One region of the Blautia caccae genome, then DNA from elsewhere that is predicted to be linked to it. Evidence: riboswitches for the same ligand, from Rfam matches in the RefSeq annotation. Region 1 holds a riboswitch; each other region holds the start of a gene.
What was found. Region 1 has a riboswitch for ZMP and ZTP ahead of WMO65_RS22190 (formate--tetrahydrofolate ligase). Riboswitches for the same ligand answer to the same signal wherever they lie in the genome.
Positions count from the first base shown of each region.

Region 2: another riboswitch for ZMP and ZTP. It lies ahead of WMO65_RS17145 (IMP cyclohydrolase); the one in region 1 lies ahead of WMO65_RS22190 (formate--tetrahydrofolate ligase).
Region 3: another riboswitch for ZMP and ZTP. It lies ahead of pflB (formate C-acetyltransferase); the one in region 1 lies ahead of WMO65_RS22190 (formate--tetrahydrofolate ligase).

Region 1 is NZ_JBBMFP010000027.1:37,637-43,502, forward strand. It holds gene dltA (D-alanine--poly(phosphoribitol) ligase subunit DltA) at 1-25, opposite strand, end outside; gene WMO65_RS22185 (carbohydrate kinase family protein) at 396-1,364, shown strand; ZMP/ZTP riboswitch at 1,457-1,543, shown strand; gene WMO65_RS22190 (formate--tetrahydrofolate ligase) at 1,656-3,341, shown strand; gene WMO65_RS22195 (formate/nitrite transporter family protein) at 3,444-4,223, shown strand; gene WMO65_RS22200 (S8 family peptidase) at 4,354-5,866, shown strand, end outside.
Region 2 is NZ_JBBMFP010000016.1:75,892-81,757, reverse strand. It holds gene WMO65_RS17150 (phosphoribosylaminoimidazolecarboxamide formyltransferase) at 1-642, opposite strand, end outside; gene WMO65_RS17145 (IMP cyclohydrolase) at 670-1,383, opposite strand; ZMP/ZTP riboswitch at 1,475-1,553, opposite strand; gene WMO65_RS17140 (class I SAM-dependent rRNA methyltransferase) at 1,769-2,968, opposite strand; gene WMO65_RS17135 (helix-turn-helix transcriptional regulator) at 2,990-3,919, opposite strand; gene WMO65_RS17130 (M48 family metallopeptidase) at 4,024-4,617, opposite strand; gene WMO65_RS17125 (methionyl aminopeptidase) at 4,611-5,483, opposite strand; gene WMO65_RS17120 (SGNH/GDSL hydrolase family protein) at 5,480-5,866, opposite strand, start outside.
Region 3 is NZ_JBBMFP010000009.1:129,055-134,920, forward strand. It holds gene WMO65_RS11875 (putative manganese transporter) at 1-681, opposite strand, end outside; gene pflA (pyruvate formate-lyase-activating protein) at 841-1,608, opposite strand; gene pflB (formate C-acetyltransferase) at 1,595-3,847, opposite strand; ZMP/ZTP riboswitch at 3,940-4,019, opposite strand; gene thiD (bifunctional hydroxymethylpyrimidine kinase/phosphomethylpyrimidine kinase) at 4,111-4,920, opposite strand; gene WMO65_RS11895 (HAD family hydrolase) at 4,917-5,567, opposite strand; gene thiE (thiamine phosphate synthase) at 5,564-5,866, opposite strand, start outside.

The DNA of each region.
Region 1 (5,866 bases):
CCCATATTTGGTTCAATATATTCATAAAATTCACCTCAATTTCGACGTTTTTCTTACCTTCTTAATTACACCATAGAATTTAAAAGAATTAGCAGGTTCAATTTTAAAGAAATTCTAAAGAAAACCTTTCGATTCATTAAGAATAATTCGTAACTATTCAGCCAGCTGAATCGTTACGGGTATTCGCCCATTAAAAATCGCTTCGCGATGGGGCGAATACCTGCCGCCACTACTCTTTTGCACGGTCAGCGCAGTAAATGCGCAGACCTGACTGAACAGTTACAATAATTCTACATACAATGTATTTTTTATGAATAATTGTGCCGCGGTACTTGCGTAAAGCAGGCAAAACGAATATAATTCACAGTAGAATAAAACGGACAAGGAGAACATATATGAACAAGAATTTTGACGTTATCGCGCTTGGTGAGCTTTTGATCGACTTTACGGAAAACGGAGTGAGCGGACAGGGCAACCCCATTTTTGAGGCAAATCCCGGCGGAGCGCCGTGTAATGTGCTGGCTATGCTCAATAATCTTGGAAAAAAGACATCTTTTCTGGGAGTTGTGGGTAAAGACCAGTTCGGTACATCCCTGAGAAATACGCTGAACAGCCTGGGAATCGATACCAGTCATTTGTATGAGGATCAGGAAGTCCACACAACACTGGCGTTTGTCCATACTTTTGAGGATGGGGACAGGGACTTTGCGTTTTACAGAAATCCCGGTGCGGACATGATGCTGAGCGTTGACCAGATAGACGAAGAATACATAAAATCAGCCAGAGCCTTTCATTTCGGCACCCTGTCCATGACCCATGAGGGTGTGCGCCGGGCGACTGCAAAGGCTATTGATATTGCTAGAGAAGCGGGACTTCTCATCTCTTTTGACCCGAACCTGCGCCCTCCGCTGTGGAGCAGCATGGAGCTTGCAAAAGAACAGATCGCATACGGTCTTTCAAAATGTGACCTCCTGAAGATTTCCGAGGAAGAGCTGGAATTCATGACCGGGACGAAAGATGTGAAGGAAGGCGCCCATATGCTGCTGTCCCGGTATCCGAATCTGAAGCTGATGAACGTGACCATGGGAAAAGAGGGAAGCACAGCGTTCCATGAGGGCAGGGAAGTATTCCACGCACCGTTCCTGCAGGAGAATACTATTGAGACAACAGGAGCAGGCGATACCTTCGGTGCATGCGCACTGAATTATGTGCTGGAGCACGGAATTGAGGGTCTTACAGAGGACCAGCTCTATGAAATGCTGGAATTCTCCAACGGAGCTTCCTCTCTTATCACTACAAAGAAAGGGGCACTCCGTGTTATGCCCAAAAAAGAAGAAGTATTAACGTTTATCGCCGGAAAATAGAGTAAAATTGTCGAAATGTTGTTGTGAATTTTTAATATAATACAGCATTGACAGTAATCGGAAATTGTGATAAATTATAGACATAACAAAATAATAGTTTTGATTTCTGACGGATTACAATGTGGAGCACCACAGTGAAATCAAAATGTAAGTGAGAGCCGACCGTCTGGGCAACGTTTGTAATTGTGTAATTGACAAATGTTGCCCTTTTTTTTCAAAAGCATTCATATGCAGACAGCGGCGGAATCATGCAGAAAACAAGACTATTGCCATGAAAAGGAGGGTATTAACATGGGATTCAAAACAGACATCGAAATCGCACAGGAGTGCACAATGGAGCCAATTACCAAGATTGCAGAAAAAGCAGGTATTGATGATAAATATCTGGAGCAGTACGGTAAGTACAAAGCTAAAATTGACTACAATCTGTTAAAAGAATCTGATAAACCGAACGGAAAACTGGTTCTGGTTACAGCTATCAACCCGACACCTGCCGGAGAAGGAAAGACAACCACAACCGTAGGTCTGGCTGATGGCCTTCAGAAATTAGGTAAAAATGTAATGGTAGCGCTCCGTGAGCCATCCCTGGGACCGGTATTCGGTGTAAAGGGCGGTGCTGCAGGCGGCGGTTATGCACAGGTAGTTCCAATGGAAGATATCAACCTGCATTTTACAGGTGACTTCCACGCAATCGGTGCGGCAAACAATCTGCTGGCAGCAATGCTGGATAATCATATTTATCAGGGCAACGACCTGAACATTGACCCAAGAAAGATTACCTGGAGAAGATGTGTTGACATGAATGACCGCCAGCTTCGTTTCGTAGTTGATGGTCTGGGCGGAAAGACAAACGGCTGTCCGAGAGAAGACGGATACGATATCACAGTTGCTTCCGAGATCATGGCTGTTCTATGTCTGGCAAAAGACATTACAGACCTGAAGGAAAGACTGGGAAGAATCATCGTTGGTTATACATATGGTAAGGTTTCCGAGCAGAAACCTGTTACAGCTCATGACTTACATGCAGAAGGGGCTATGTGCGCACTGCTGAAAGACGCTCTGAAACCGAACCTGGTTCAGACTCTGGAGCATGTACCCGCAATCGTTCACGGCGGACCATTCGCTAATATCGCTCACGGATGTAACTCTGTGATCGCTACCAAGATGGCACTGAAATTAGGCGATTACGCTATCACAGAAGCAGGATTCGGTGCTGACTTAGGCGCAGAGAAATTCCTGGATATCAAATGCCGTATGGCTGGCCTGACACCGAGCGCAGTTGTTATCGTAGCTACTGTACGTGCCCTGAAATACAACGGCGGCGTGCCGAAAGCAGAACTGAACAACGAGAACCTGGAAGCACTGGAAAAAGGTCTCCCGAACTTACTGAAACATGTAAGCAATATCACAAACGTTTACAAACTGCCGTGTGTTGTTGCAATCAACGCATTCCCGACAGATACCAAGGCAGAGCTTGACCTGGTAGAAGCAAAATGTAAAGAACTGGGCGTTAATGTTGCACTTTCCGAAGTTTGGGCAAAAGGCGGCGAAGGCGGCGTTGCACTGGCTAAAGAAGTGGTACGTCTTGTGGAAGAACCGAATGACTTTACTTTCTCCTATGAACTGGAAGGAAGCATTGAGGACAAGTTAAACCAGATCGTTCAGAAGATCTACGGCGGCAAGAAAGCTGTTCTGACTGCAAATGCGCAGAAACAGGCTGCTCAGTTAGAAGCTCTCGGATATGGAAACTGCCCGATCTGTGTGGCTAAGACACAGTACAGCCTGACAGATGACCAGACAAAACTGGGCGCACCGAAAGACTTTGAAGTAACAGTTCGTAACCTGAAGATTTCCGCAGGTGCCGGCTTCATTGTTGCTCTTACCGGAGAGATCATGACCATGCCCGGTCTGCCGAAAGTTCCGGCTGCAGAGAGAATCGATGTTGACGAGACAGGAAAGATTTCCGGTCTGTTCTAAGCAAAATTCATATTGAAAACTAAATATAGGACAATTCAGGTACGGTTAAGCCGTACCTGAATTTTGTATACATAATTTAGCTAAAGAAGCGGGGGAAAATGTATGTATTTTGATGAATTCAATGCAGTCTGCAACGCGGCAAAAGGAAAGATAAACTTCATGGAGAACAATACCTTCGGATATATGGTATCTTCCATCACCGCAGGGCTTTTCATTGCCTTTGGAAGTTTTGTGACATTTACGCTGGGAACACCTTTGAATGCAGCAGGGTCACCAATGCTGAAAGCAGTGCAGGCTTTTGCATTTGCCGCAGCTTTGAGCCTTGTTATCATGGCGGGTGCCGAGCTGTTTACAGGTAACAATATGGTTCTCGGAAGTGCATCTTTCAATGGATGTATTCCTTGGGGCAAGACGGTCAAAGCATGGATATTGTGTTATGTGGGGAATATTCTCGGCTCTTTGCTGGGTGTAGCAGGATTCCAGCTCACCGGAGTGCCGAAAGGTGATATAGGTGCTTATTTCGCACAGGTAGCAGCTGCAAAGATGTCACTGACACCGGTACAGCTTCTGGTAAGGGGTATTTTCTGTAATATCCTGGTTTGTCTGGCTGTATGGTGCGCATTAAAGATGAAATCTGAATCAGGAAAGCTAATCATGGTATTCTGGTGTATCTTCGTATTTATGATCTGCGGATTTGAGCACAGCGTTGCCAATATGAGTATTCTGGCAGTTGGGCTTTTGAACGCAGGTGATGCGGCAGTCAGCATAGGAGGTTATTTCTACAACCTGTTATTCGTGACGATCGGAAATATGATAGGCGGTGTGTTCTTTGTGGCAGGCCCGTATCATGTTATGACCAAGACGAAATCACTTCAGGGTTAAATGTGATTCGGTCAGCGTAAGCCTGTTTGACCAAATATATGACAGCAGCCGAAATCTGTTTTATAAAAGACAGATTTCGGCTGCTTTTTTTGCATATAATGGAGAGATACAGCAAAAATCAGGAGTTGCCATGCAGGATCAGAAGCTGGAAAATCTTCTGAATCTGGCTCTGGATGCCACACCCCGGGAGAGGGAGAGATCTCTTGTGCTGGATGTGGGATTTGAGCCGGAGGAGCGGAGATGGGATTTGATCGTAAAATATTCAGGAAGTCTGCAGGGGGCACTGAATCCGGAGATTCGGGCAGTGGAACTGCTGGGTGGTTTTGCCATTCTCTCCGTGCCGGAAAGCCAGATTCAGGGTCTTACGGATTATCCTCAGATAGAGTTCATAGAAATGCCCAAAAGATTGTTTTTCGCAGTGGAGCAGGGGCGCGCTGCTTCCTGCATCAATCCGGTGCAGAGCGGATTTTCACCTCTCGGACAGCCGCTTTTCGGTGCAGGCGTGCTTGTGGGCTGTGTGGATTCAGGGGTGGATTATGCACACCCGGATTTCCGCAATGAGGACGGAAGCAGCCGTATTCTGAGGCTGTGGGATCAGACTGTGCCCGGCAGCCCGCCCCAGGGCTATGTCATCGGAACCGAGTATACCAAAGAGCAGATCGATGAAGCGCTTCGCAGACCCGCGTCATCGGAGCGGTATTCTGTGGTCCCAAGCCGTGATCTGAGCGGACACGGCACCGGTGTTCTCGGTATCGCGGCCGGCAGCGGAAGGGCTTCCGGAGGACTTCACAGGGGTGTGGCTTCAGAGAGTCAGATCATTGTTGTGAAGCTGGGAACACCGCAGGAAGAGGGATTTCCCAGGACGACAGAGCTGATGCAGGGGGTTGACTACTGTATCCGTCAGTCCATTGCCATGGGGATGCCCCTTGCTCTGAATTTAAGCTTCGGAAACAATTACGGTTCCCACAGCGGTGAATCACTTATTGAGGCGTATCTGGACAATGTATCCAGTCTGGGACGGACCGTGATCTGCGTGGGAACGGGAAATGAGGGAAATAAGGCTGTGCACACCTCAGGAATCCTGGCACAGGGAGAGAGTCAGGTGGTTCCGCTTCAGATCGGCGGTTATGAGACGGGAATGAATCTGCAGATATGGAAGCAGTATGTGGACCGGATGGATATCTCCCTGCAGCATCCAAACGGACAGGTGGCAGGCCCGTTTCAGGAGATATTGGGGCCTCAGCGATTTAATCTGGGGACTACGCAGATTCTCATATACTACGGAAAACCAAGTCCTTTCAGCCTGTCGCAGGAGATTTTCATCGATTTTATCCCCCAGAACACCTATGTGGACAGCGGCGTGTGGAAAGTCAATCTGATTCCGGGAAGAATTGTGGATGGAAGGTACAATCTGTGGATGCCCGGGGGTGCTGCTCTGAACGAGGGGACACGTTTTCTGTTTCCTGTGCCGGAAATCACCCTTACCATTCCCTCCACGGCAGGGCGGGTAATCTCTGTGGGGGCCTATAATTCCAGATATCAGGCCTACGCGGATTTTTCCGGACGGGGGTTTACCAGAGTTACCAATATGGTAAAGCCGGACATAGCGGCTCCGGGCGTGGATATTACAACTGCTTCTCCAA
Region 2 (5,866 bases), on a different contig from region 1:
CGCATTTGCAGGAATCTCTTTATTCTCTGTCACAATATTGGAAAGCAGCTCATCATCAATGGAAAGCTCCTGTCTTCCCTGTTCAAATGTGATGCCGAATACCTCTTTATGCTCCAGCGGAGCCGGCTGGTAATCCGGGTCGATCTTGATCACATTGTAGTTGCCGTTCTTTTTCTGTTTCAGGATTTCCAGTGCCTCATCGGTATATCCGGGAGCGATAACACCGTCGGAAACCTCTCTCTTGATCAGCATTGCTGTGTCTTTATCACACACATCAGACAGGGAGATAAAATCTCCGAAGGAGGACATTCTGTCAGCGCCCCTTGCTCTCGCATAGGCACATGCCAGCGGTGATAACTCGCCCATATCGTCTACCCAGTAGATTTTTTTCAGCACATCTGTCATAGGAAGTCCCACTGCCGCGCCTGCCGGAGACACATGTTTAAAGGAAGTCGCTGCCGGAAGCCCTGTGGCTTTTTTCAGCTCTTTCACCAACTGCCAGCCATTAAAAGCATCCAGGAAATTAATATATCCCGGCTTGCCGCTTAAAACTTCGATAGGAAGCTCGCTGCCGTCAGCCACATAGATTCTGGAAGGTTTCTGGTTCGGATTACATCCGTACTTTAACGCTAATTCTTTCATATTCCGATTCTCCTTTATGCTTTTCTATTATTTATTTTTATTCACGATCCTGGTTTCATACTCACCGGTTGCGATATCTATATAACGTACAAACAGAGATACTTTATTGTCCTCATTCAGGCTCTCCCACACATCTTTTGTGAATGCATCGATATCATTGGGAACTCCCACCAGCTTCGGTTCTCCCTCAAAACTCGGCAGCGGATTGCCGTCATGCATATAAGTATGAATGAAATGTCCCTCTCCGTTAACCGGGTTTTCATAGGTAAATGTATAACGGCAGCAGCTCTCAGGATTGCCGTTATTGCTCTTTAAAATAGACATGGCATAGTGGTATGTGCCGTTCTCCACCTGCATGATACCGGAGATTCTCGGTGTATAATTAGGGCCGTCCGGCTCAAATTCACGAGTTCTCAGGGACTGCTCAAAGGAGATTCCCTTTTCCATACCTTCATAGACAGTGTCTGTCTGGTCACCGTTGGTGACAATCGTCTTATTTCCGATCACACGTACCGGTGCATATATAATCAGGCTGGGATCAGTCAGCTTAGACGGGTCAAATGCCTGGGTGCGGATACCCTCTCCCTCTTCAACGAACACACGGTTTCTGCTGTTCTCACTTCTGCCCATGATAAAATATGCAGTAACTGCCTTTGTTCCATCCTCAGACTTACCAATAACAATTCCCCTGCCCGGGTACGCATTTTCTCTCAATTCATTTTCAAGTGATAACATTTTCATGAATTCCTTCTCCTTCTCATTTTGACCATAATAAACTGCTGCCGACCAACCGACAACTTTTCATAACAACAAAAAAAGCCCACACTCTGAACATACTTGCCCAGACGGTCGGCTTCCAACACTTATACTCCCTGTGGTTCATTCCACTTCCGTCAGTCATATAAGCAATTTAAACATTATCACGGAATTCTCCCCTTGTCAACGCTTTTTTGACAATTTTTGCAGCCAGAGCAGAATCCATAGCGGATTTTGAGCAAAAGATCAAAAATGACAGCTTTACCGCAAAAGCAAATCCCCACTAATATACGCTGCGCCCCTCCGCGCCGGTACCAACAGGCCAGCCATATCTGACTGGCCCTCTGCATAGTCTGCTGTCCGTTTCTTTTTATCCCTCACACACCTGAAAAATATAGAATTTCAAATAATAAGACTCCTCCGCGGCCCAAAGAATCGGATGATCTGCTGCCTGTGTCCGGTACTCCACCTGCCGCAGTCTTTTGTGCACATTTCTTGCCGCCTGCCCGATGGTCTGTGTAAACATCTCATAGGACATAAAATGCGAACAGGAACAGGTAGCCAAAAATCCCCCGTCCTTCACAAGCTTCATAGCCCGCAGATTGATTTCCCGATACCCCTTCACAGCGTTCTTTACAGAATTCCGCGATTTGGTAAACGCCGGCGGGTCCAGTATTACCACATCGAACTTCTTCCCCTGCTCCTCCAGCCTGGGAAGCAGCTCAAACACATCCTCACACACAAATTTTACAGTCTCTGACAACCCGTTCAGCGCAGCATTTTCCCTTGCCTGCTCAACAGCCAGTTCTGAGGCATCCACGCCCAGCACGCTCTTTGCCCCTGCAATCCCTGCATTCAGTGCAAATGACCCTGTATGCGTGAAACAATCCAGCACCTCTGCATCCCTGCATAATCTCTGGATCGCCAGTCTGTTGTACTTCTGGTCCAGGAAAAATCCGGTCTTCTGTCCGTCTTCCACATCCACCAGATACTTCACGCCGTTCTCGCAAATCTCCACCTTTGTATCAAAGGGTTCCCCGATAAATCCTTTTACCAGTTCCATCCCTTCCTGTCTTCGCACCTTGGCGTCACTCCGCTCGTAAACACCGCGGATCACCACACCGTCCCGGGCCATCTCCTCCTTCAGAAGTTCCAGTATCTTCCCCTTCAGCCTGTCAATCCCAAGTGCCAGTGACTGTACCACCAGCACATCAGAGAATTTATCCACAACAAGTCCCGGCAGAAAATCCGCCTCACCGAAGATCACACGGCAGCTGCTTGTATCCACTGTTTTTTTCCTGTATTCCCAGGCATCCCTCACCCGTTTCCTCAGAAATTCCTCATCTATTTCCTGCTCTGACTTCCTTGTCATCATACGGATTCTGATTTTGGAGTTGGTATTGATAAATCCTCTGCCCAGGGGATAGCCGTCAAAATCGTGAACGATCACCATATCCCCATTCTCAAAACTTCCCAGGATACTGGCGATCTCATTGTCATATACCCACGGACCTCCCGCTTTCAGGGAACGTCCCTCCCCCTTCTTCAGTGTCGCAATTGCAAGACTCATGTGTGTCTTCCTCCATTTTCTCTATTTTTTCTGTCCCAGCACAATATAAGCGATTCCGCAGAACAGGCCGCCTACCGGGAATAGGACCCAGCTCACCTGCCAGGCATTCTGCAAAAAACTCCAGAGCAGGAAAACTGCCGTTGTCACGATCATGATGCAGGCTGACCATTTGGCAGCCAGCGGCATATGGCTTTCCTCATCCAGCATACGCAGCTGCTCCGGTGTCAGACGCTCACGGTACAGCGGATCATGCTCTTTATTGTACTCCTCTATATTATATTTGCTTTTTGCAAGGCCTGTATGGACCAGAAGCATAACACCCACACTGACCATGAGAAGCATCACAAAGCTGTAAAATGCGGATGCCTCCACCCCAAAAGGCGCAGGCAGAAACTTCTGCAGTTCATCTGCCACAATACTCATCAGAATGATCCCGATACCTGCTGCGATCCTCACTGAAAAGACGCGGTTAAACCGGTCTGTCTCCTCCTCCGTATAGAAGGGCTGGATGTAAGGATGCTTTTTTGTAAAATCGCTGTGCCGGATTCCTGCAACCACCACCGTCAGTACAGCTACGATCACAAAGGGCAGCATCACAATATCCTGCAGATTTTTCATAAAACCTTCCATCCCCTCAAAAAGAGTGGTGAAGGCACCTCCTATTATCAGTAATCCCACACATAAAGTAACTGCTTTTCCAAAGCTGTTCATGTGCTCTTCATATTTTGAGGAATCTTCTACACGCTCCGCTTGTGCGTCTCCCCGCATAAGGGTATCCATACTGCAGGAAAACAGATCACAGAGCTGCAGGATTTTTTCCATCTCAGGATAAGAAGTGCCTGCTTCCCATTTGGAAATTGTCTGTCTGGACACCTCCATCTTCTCTGCAAGCTGTTCCTGTGTGATCTCCTCCCTCTTCCTGTAATACTGCAGATTCTCTCCAAAACTCATAATGATTTCCTCCATTTCTTAATCTTGATTTTGGAATCATTATAGAATTGCGTTCATGTAAACACTACCAATTTCCTGTTGCTTTTGAGGAAATCCATGTAAACTTACGGTTGCACCCCGCTGTTTAAGCGGGTTTTCACACTTTTCCACCGGGGGCAGAACGCATCCATATATCCATAAAAAATCCGGTTGTGTCCCCGTTCTAAAAGGTGGACCAGCTCATGGGTGACCACATATTCCAGACATTCCCTGGGATATTCCCCCAGCCAGACATTGAGCCAGATCCTCCTTTTCTCCACATTGCAGGTACCCCACCTGGTTTTCATATCCCGCAGGCGCCACTCCTCGGCGTGGACACCCACTCTCTCTTCACACTCCTGTATGACCTGAGGCAGTATTTCCTCCAGACGTGTTCTGCACTCCCGCTTCTTTTCCTCCCGCTCCGGGCCTTCATATAATTCCCAGGGCTGCGGACTCTTTCTTTTTCCCTGCCGTTTTGCTTCGATCCAGTCACTTCTCTCCCGGATGAAACGTCTGATATCATGTTCCGGCATCCGAAGCGGTGCGGATACACGAACGCTCCCGTCCGCGCCCACGCGCAGATACATATTGCGGATGGCTTTTTTTGTGACCTGGATGTCCAGTCCGTTCTCCGTAAGATGATAAATCTTTACACTTTTCCCGGAGGTCTTTACCATGCCAGGACCTCCGGTCCGTTCTCTGTCACAAGCACCATGATCTCCCACTGGGCGGAGGGCAGTCCGTCCTCTGTATAAACAGTCCAGCCGTCTTCGTCATCAATAAAGATATCACTGGCGCCCATATTGACCATAGGTTCTATGGTGAACATAAGTCCCGGCGCCATCACCATGCCTGTATCGGCCCTGCCGATATACCCAACCCATGGGTCCTCATGGAAATCCAGGCCAATACCGTGCCCTCCGATTTCCTTCACTACGCTGTAACCGTTTTTCTCTGCATGCTCATGGACTGCCTGGCTCATATCCCCCAGAAAACCCCAGGGCCTTACCTGCTCCAGTCCCTTTTCCACACACTCTTTTGTGACACGCACAAGGCGCTCCTTCTCCTCCCCCACGTCACCGATACAGAACATTCTGGAGGAGTCAGAGTAATAGCCGTTCAAAATCGTGGACACATCCACATTGATGATATCCCCCTCCTTAAGAATGATCTCTTCTGAGGGAATGCCATGACACACCTGATTGTCAATGGAGGTGCAGACGCTCTTTGGAAATCCTTCATAGCCGAGAGGGGCCGGCACTGCCCCTGCCTTTGCGGTGATGTCATATACCCAGCGGTCAATTTCGGCTGTAGATATTCCCTCTTTGATATGCTCTGCAACATAATCCAGAATGGCAACATTGATCTCAGCGCTCTTCCTGATCCCGGCAATCTGCTCCGGTGTTTTAATGATCTCCCGCTTCGGGACGATTCGCCCCTGGGACTGCAGATGAATCAGCTTATCATCAAAAGGCCCGTGGCATTTTTTATATTTTTTCCCGCTGCCGCACCAGCAGACATCATTTCTCCCTAAACGATTCAATTTATTTCCTTCCTTTCCCTTAAAATCTCCCTTAATTTTTCTGTCACAGCCTCCGCAAAAACTCTGTGTCCCTCAGGGTCCAGATGGACAGAATCCTCCGCACCGGGCATAGTCACAGACGCCGCATCCAAAAAGGCGCAGCCCTGCCGCTTCGCTGTCTCCCTGTAATATCCGGCCAGCTCTTCGGAGATCTTCACTGCCCGCTCTCCGCCGAACATGGGGGAGAATTTGTGGTCCACGATCTCCTCCCGGATCTTAAGAGGGGATACCAGCAGGATCTCCGGCACCGGCTCCCGGTTCTCCCGGAAATACATCTTTATGGTCTTCACCAAAGTCTCCGCTCCTGCTGCCACATCGGACGCAGACAGGGAAAACCGCTGTTT
Region 3 (5,866 bases), on a different contig from region 1:
GTTGGGAATAAGGCCCACCAGTGCAGCCAGTAACACACCAATCATGGGTTTGCTGCTGATAAAGTAACCGATATTATGGCTGCCCACCAGCTCCACGCAGAAACCGATTCCCAGGGAAACCAGGAATATGAAAACCGTGATCTGCAGGGTGTGGAGAAAAGCAGATTTGATGATGCTGCCGTTCTCACAGTGGCAGTGTTCGGATTCACACAGATCATGGATCTCTTTTTCATGGTGGTCCCTGTGTATATGTCTGTATTCTTCCCGCTCTCTTCTCTTCCTGCCGCCGAACCGCCATAATATGTCAATGGCAAATCCCGAGACAGCTCCCAGTACGATCTTCAGTCCCAGAATACGCAGGATTGTGCTTGCAGCCACGGATTCGGAGATAAAGATGGGCAGCATCTCATCTGAAGTGGAGAGAAAGATAGCCAGCAGTGTTCCTGCGGATATAACCCCGCCGGAGTAAAGACTGGCAGCGGCAGCGGAAAATCCGCACTGGGGAAACGCCCCCACAATGCCGCCTATAAGGGGACCAAAATGTCCCGACTTTCGCATAATCTGTTTCGATTTATTTTTTGTCTTATGTTCCAGGTATTCCATGACCAGATAAGTCAGGAAAAGGAAAGGAATCAGCTTCGCCGTATCCAGCAAAGCATCCAAGATCACGTCAAGTACCATTCATACAGCTCCCTTCCGCATCAGAGTTCATCACTGTGCCAGTTTCTAATCATAGCATAAAACCGGGACAAACTCAACGCCGGATTACTATATTTTACAGATATACCTAAAAACAGGCAGCGGCAGCAGAAATCCCGTGTCTTTCCGCTGCCGCTCTTTTTATGCGTTTTGATAACCTGTATATTCACTTGTATGAAGCAGTCTGTTTGCATTCTCCACCCGCTCTTTTGTGGGCGGTTCGATTCCCTGCAGGGGGTAGGGAATACGCATATCCTGCCATTTGAAAATCCCCAGTGTGTGATACGGCAGTACCTCAAAACGCTGTACATTGCCCAGGCTTTTAACAAACGCGTCCAGTTGTATCAGGTCTTCGTCATAATCGTTCCGCTCCGGCACAAGAACATGGCGAATCCATACAGGCTTCCGGATCTCTGCCAGATATCCGGCCATATCCAGGATATTTTCGTTGCTGCATCCTGTCAGAATCTTATGCTTTTCGCTGTCGATCTCTTTTATGTCAAGAAGCAGTAAATCCGTGACTTCCATAAGGCGGTTGAATTTATGGAAAAACGGCTCGTGCCTGGAAAACGGATTCCCGGATGTATCCAGAACCGTATGCACGCCATTCTCCTTTGCCTTGGTAAAAAGCTCCAGCAGGAAATCCATCTGCAGCAGCGGTTCCCCGCCGCTGACAGTGATTCCGCCCTTGTCTCCCCAGTATGCTTTATAGCGCAGTGCCTGCCCTAAAAGCTCATCTGCTGACATCATATCCATGGAACTGGTGCTCCAGGTATCCGGATTGTGGCAGAACTGGCAGCGCATTTTGCACCCCTGCAAAAAGATCACAAACCGGACACCCGGTCCATCCACGGAACCGAAGCTTTCTATGGAATGGATGGAGCCTTTTCTCAAACTAAATGCGCTCATGTGCGGAGCGGGCAATCACATCAAGCTGCTGCTCGCGTGTCAGGTCAATGAATTTCACCGCATAGCCGGATACACGGATGGTAAAGTTAGCGTATTCCTCTTTTTCCGGATGTTCCATGGCATCCACCAGCTTCTCTATGCCAAACACATTTACATTTAAGTGGTGTGCGCCCTGGTCAAAGTATCCGTCCAGTATGTGGACCAGATTGTTGATCCTCTCCTCCTCGGAATGTCCGATGGCACCCGGATTGATGGTCTGTGTGTTGGAAATTCCGTCAAGTGCCCACTCATACGGGAGCTTGGCAACAGAGTTTAAGGAAGCCAGAAGACCGTTTTTCTCAGCACCGTAGCTTGGATTAGCTCCCGGTGAAAGGGGTTCTCCTGCTTTTCTGCCGTCCGGAAGAGCGCCTGTGGCCTTGCCGTAAACCACATTGGATGTGATGGTCAGGATTGAGGTTGTAGGCTCGGAATTGCGGTAGGTGGGGTATTTTTTCAGCTTCTCAAGGAATGTGTGAAGCAGCCAGACTGCAATATCATCCGCCCGGTCATCATCATTTCCGTAGCGCGGAAAGTCTCCTTCTGTCTCGAAATCCACAGCCACGCCTTCCTCATCGCGTATCACCTTCACCTTGGCATACTTTACAGCAGAAAGGGAATCCACCACATGGGAAAATCCTGCGATTCCTGTTGCAAAGGTTCTGCGGACATCGGTATCGATCAGTGCCATCTCCGCTGCTTCATAGTAATACTTGTCATGCATGTACTGGATCAGGTTCAGAGTATTTACATACAGTCCTGCCAGCCAGTCCATCATGATCTCATATTTACGGATCAGCTCATCATATTCCAGATATTCGGAGGTGATCGGTTTGTATTCCGGTCCAACCTGCACTCTTGACTTCTCATCCAAACCGCCGTTGACAGCGTATAAGAGGCATTTTGCCAGGTTTGCCCGGGCACCGAAGAACTGCATCTCTTTTCCTGTCTGTGTAGCAGATACACAGCAGCAGATGGAGTAATCATCTCCCCATACAGGGCGCATCACATCATCATTCTCATACTGGATGGAACTGGTCTCCACAGAGATATAAGCAGCATATTTCTTGAAGTTTTCAGGCAGCCTGGATGAGTAGAGGACCGTCAGGTTCGGTTCCGGCGCAGGTCCCATATTCTCCAGTGTGTGAAGGATTCTGTAGTCCGTCTTAGTCACCATGGAACGGCCGTCCTGTCCCATACCTGCCACCTCCACGGTAGCCCAGACTGGGTCGCCGGAGAAGAGCTGGTTGTAAGAAGGAACGCGGGCAAATTTAACCATTCTCAGTTTCATGATAAAATGGTCAACCAGTTCCTGTGCCTCTTTCTCTGTCAGCATGCCATTTTCCAGATCCCTCTGAATATAGATATCCAGGAAGGTTCCCACACGGCCCACGCTCATGGCAGCGCCGTTCTGTGTCTTGATGGCTGCCAGATAGCCGAAATACAGCCACTGGACTGCTTCTTTGGCATTCTCGGCCGGTTTGGAGATATCGTATCCATAGCTTTGAGCCATTTTCTTCATATCGGCCAGAGCGCGGTACTGCATGGTGATCTCCTCTCTCTGACGGATGATCTCATCTGTCATGATACCGCAGCCGCAGTTATCGTAATCTTCTTTTTTCTTTTCCATCAGGAAATCAATACCGTAAAGTGCCACTCTTCTGTAGTCACCTACAATACGGCCGCGGCCGTAGGTATCCGGAAGTCCTGTGATAATCTTGTTATGACGGGCTTTTTTCATCTCCGGTGTGTACGCATCGAAAACACCCTGATTATGCGTTTTGTGATATTCTGTAAAGATTTTATGAAGTTCCGGAGCCGGTGTGTAGCCATTGGATGTGCAGGAATCTTCCGCCATTTTGATACCACCGTAAGGCATAAATGCCCTTTTCAGCGGTTTGTCGGTCTGCAGCCCCACTACCTTTTCCAGGTCTTTTAATTCTTCACTGATATAGCCCGGCCCATGGGAAGTCAGTGAGGATACGATTTCCGTATCCATATCCAGAACGCCGCCTTTTGCACGTTCCTCTTTCTGCAGTTTTGAAAGTGCAGACCAGAGTTTTTCCGTAGCTTCTGTGGGTCCTTCCAGGAAGTCCTGGTTTCCTTCATACGGCGCGTAGTTGTGCTGGATAAAGTCACGTGTGTTGACTTCTTCCTTCCAGATTCTACCTTTAAATCCATCCCATTGTTTGAAGTTATTCATCTTTGCAAGTCCTCCTTCTAAGACAATAATTGTGTCGGAAACTGTACTGTAATGTGACCGGACTCATTAAAAAAAGCCGGTCCTATCCAGACAGCTTCTGCCCAGACGGTCGGCTAAATCAACGTTATACTCCCTGTGGTTCATTCCACTTCCGCCAGTCATATAACACTTTTAGTATAAAGCATTTTTTTAAGAATTGTCAATAAAAGGAATAGAACTTTTATGTTCTTTTTAGTATACATTGCTGCAGAAAAGATTACCTATTACCGGAATGGATAGCCATTTGCAAAAGGCGGTAATCTGTACATGTGGTTCAAAGGACCGCTGCCCGCACCCAGATCAAGTCCATCCTGCAGCGCACCGGTCAGATAATTTTTTGCGTTCTTAATTGCTCTTTCCAGAGCGTATCCGGCGGCAAGATTGCAGGCAATAGCCGAGGAAAGTGTACATCCTGTTCCGTGTGTATTTGGATTTTCTATCCTCTTTGAAGAGAACCAGATGTATTTTCCTTTCTCATACAGCAGGTCATCAGCTCCATCTGCCAGATGTCCGCCTTTTAAAAGGACAGCGCCGGAACCGTAACACGCTATTTTTTCTGCTGCCCGCTCCATCTCACACGGTGTACTGACAGAAAATCCGCAGAGTGCCTCCGCCTCCATAAGATTTGGTGTCACCACTGCTGCCAGAGGAAAAAGCTCTTCTTTCAGAGCTTCCTGCGCATCTTTGGACATGAGTCTGCTGCCGCTTGTGGAAATCATGACCGGGTCTAAAACTACATCCTGTACCTGGTATGTTCTCAGCTTTTCTGCAATCACACGGATAATCTTTTCATTGGGTATCATACCGATTTTTACTGCATCCGGACGAATATCCGTAAAAACACAGTCCATCTGTTTTGCCACAAACTCCGCATCTGTTTCCCGGATACCGTATACGCCTGTTGTATTCTGTGCCGTGAGAGCTGTGATCACACTCATGGCGTACATTTTGTGAACGGTTATTGTCTTAATATCCGCCTGTATCCCGGCTCCTCCGCTGCAGTCCGAACCGGCGATCGTCAATACCTTTTTCATCTGTTTTTCCCCCATTCTTCCCAGCTTTCAAGATAAATATCTGCCAGTTTCAACAGTTTTTCTCTGTCCTTTTCCGAATAAAAATCGCGTATAACTGCCACTGTAAACCCGGATTTTTTTGCTGTCTCTGCGGCAAAATATGCATCTTCAAACACCAGAGTTTCTTCTTTTTTTGTACCTAAAATCCCCATCGCCAGCTCATAAATGCGCGGATTTCTTTTGCCTGCTCCGGCCTCTGTACAGGTGAGAAGGCCGGTAAAATATCCATCAATCCCATTATTTTTAAGAGCTGCCTCGATCAGAGGTCTGTCCGTAGATGTGGCAATGCACATTCTGACATTACGGCTCTTTAAATCCTCCAGTACCTGCAGAACGCCCGGTTTTATCCGAATCACTTTTTCATAACAGTCATATATCATCCTGTTGAATTCGTCAATGATCTCATCGCGTTCCAGGCGGATCCCGTAACTGCTGCGGAAATACTCTGCGGATTCCTCCATGGTCATGGTCTCCAGCTGCTCCTTCGTATCCTCCCCGGGTCTGATTCCTTTCCGCCTCAGATAGATTTCCCCTGCCCGGTCCCACAGCCCCATAGAGTCGAACAGCGTACCGTCCGCATCGAAGACAGCCCCTTTTATTTCTCTCATTTTTCTGTCATCTCCTTCGCCAGAGCCAGCAGCTCCTCACAGGCTTTTCTGATATCCGGCTGTCCGTAGATACCGGATATGACAGACACTCCGGCGGCACCGCTTCCGGCAAGCTGCATCAAATTCTCTTTCTTGATCCCTCCGATAGCCACAACGGGAATGGATACAGCCCGGCAGATTTCCTGCAGTGTTTCCCGGGATATCACATCTGCATCCTCTTTTGTAGAGGTAGAAAATACCGCGCCGACTCCCAGATAATCCGCGCCCATTTTTTCAGCCTGCAAAGCCTGCTCCACGGT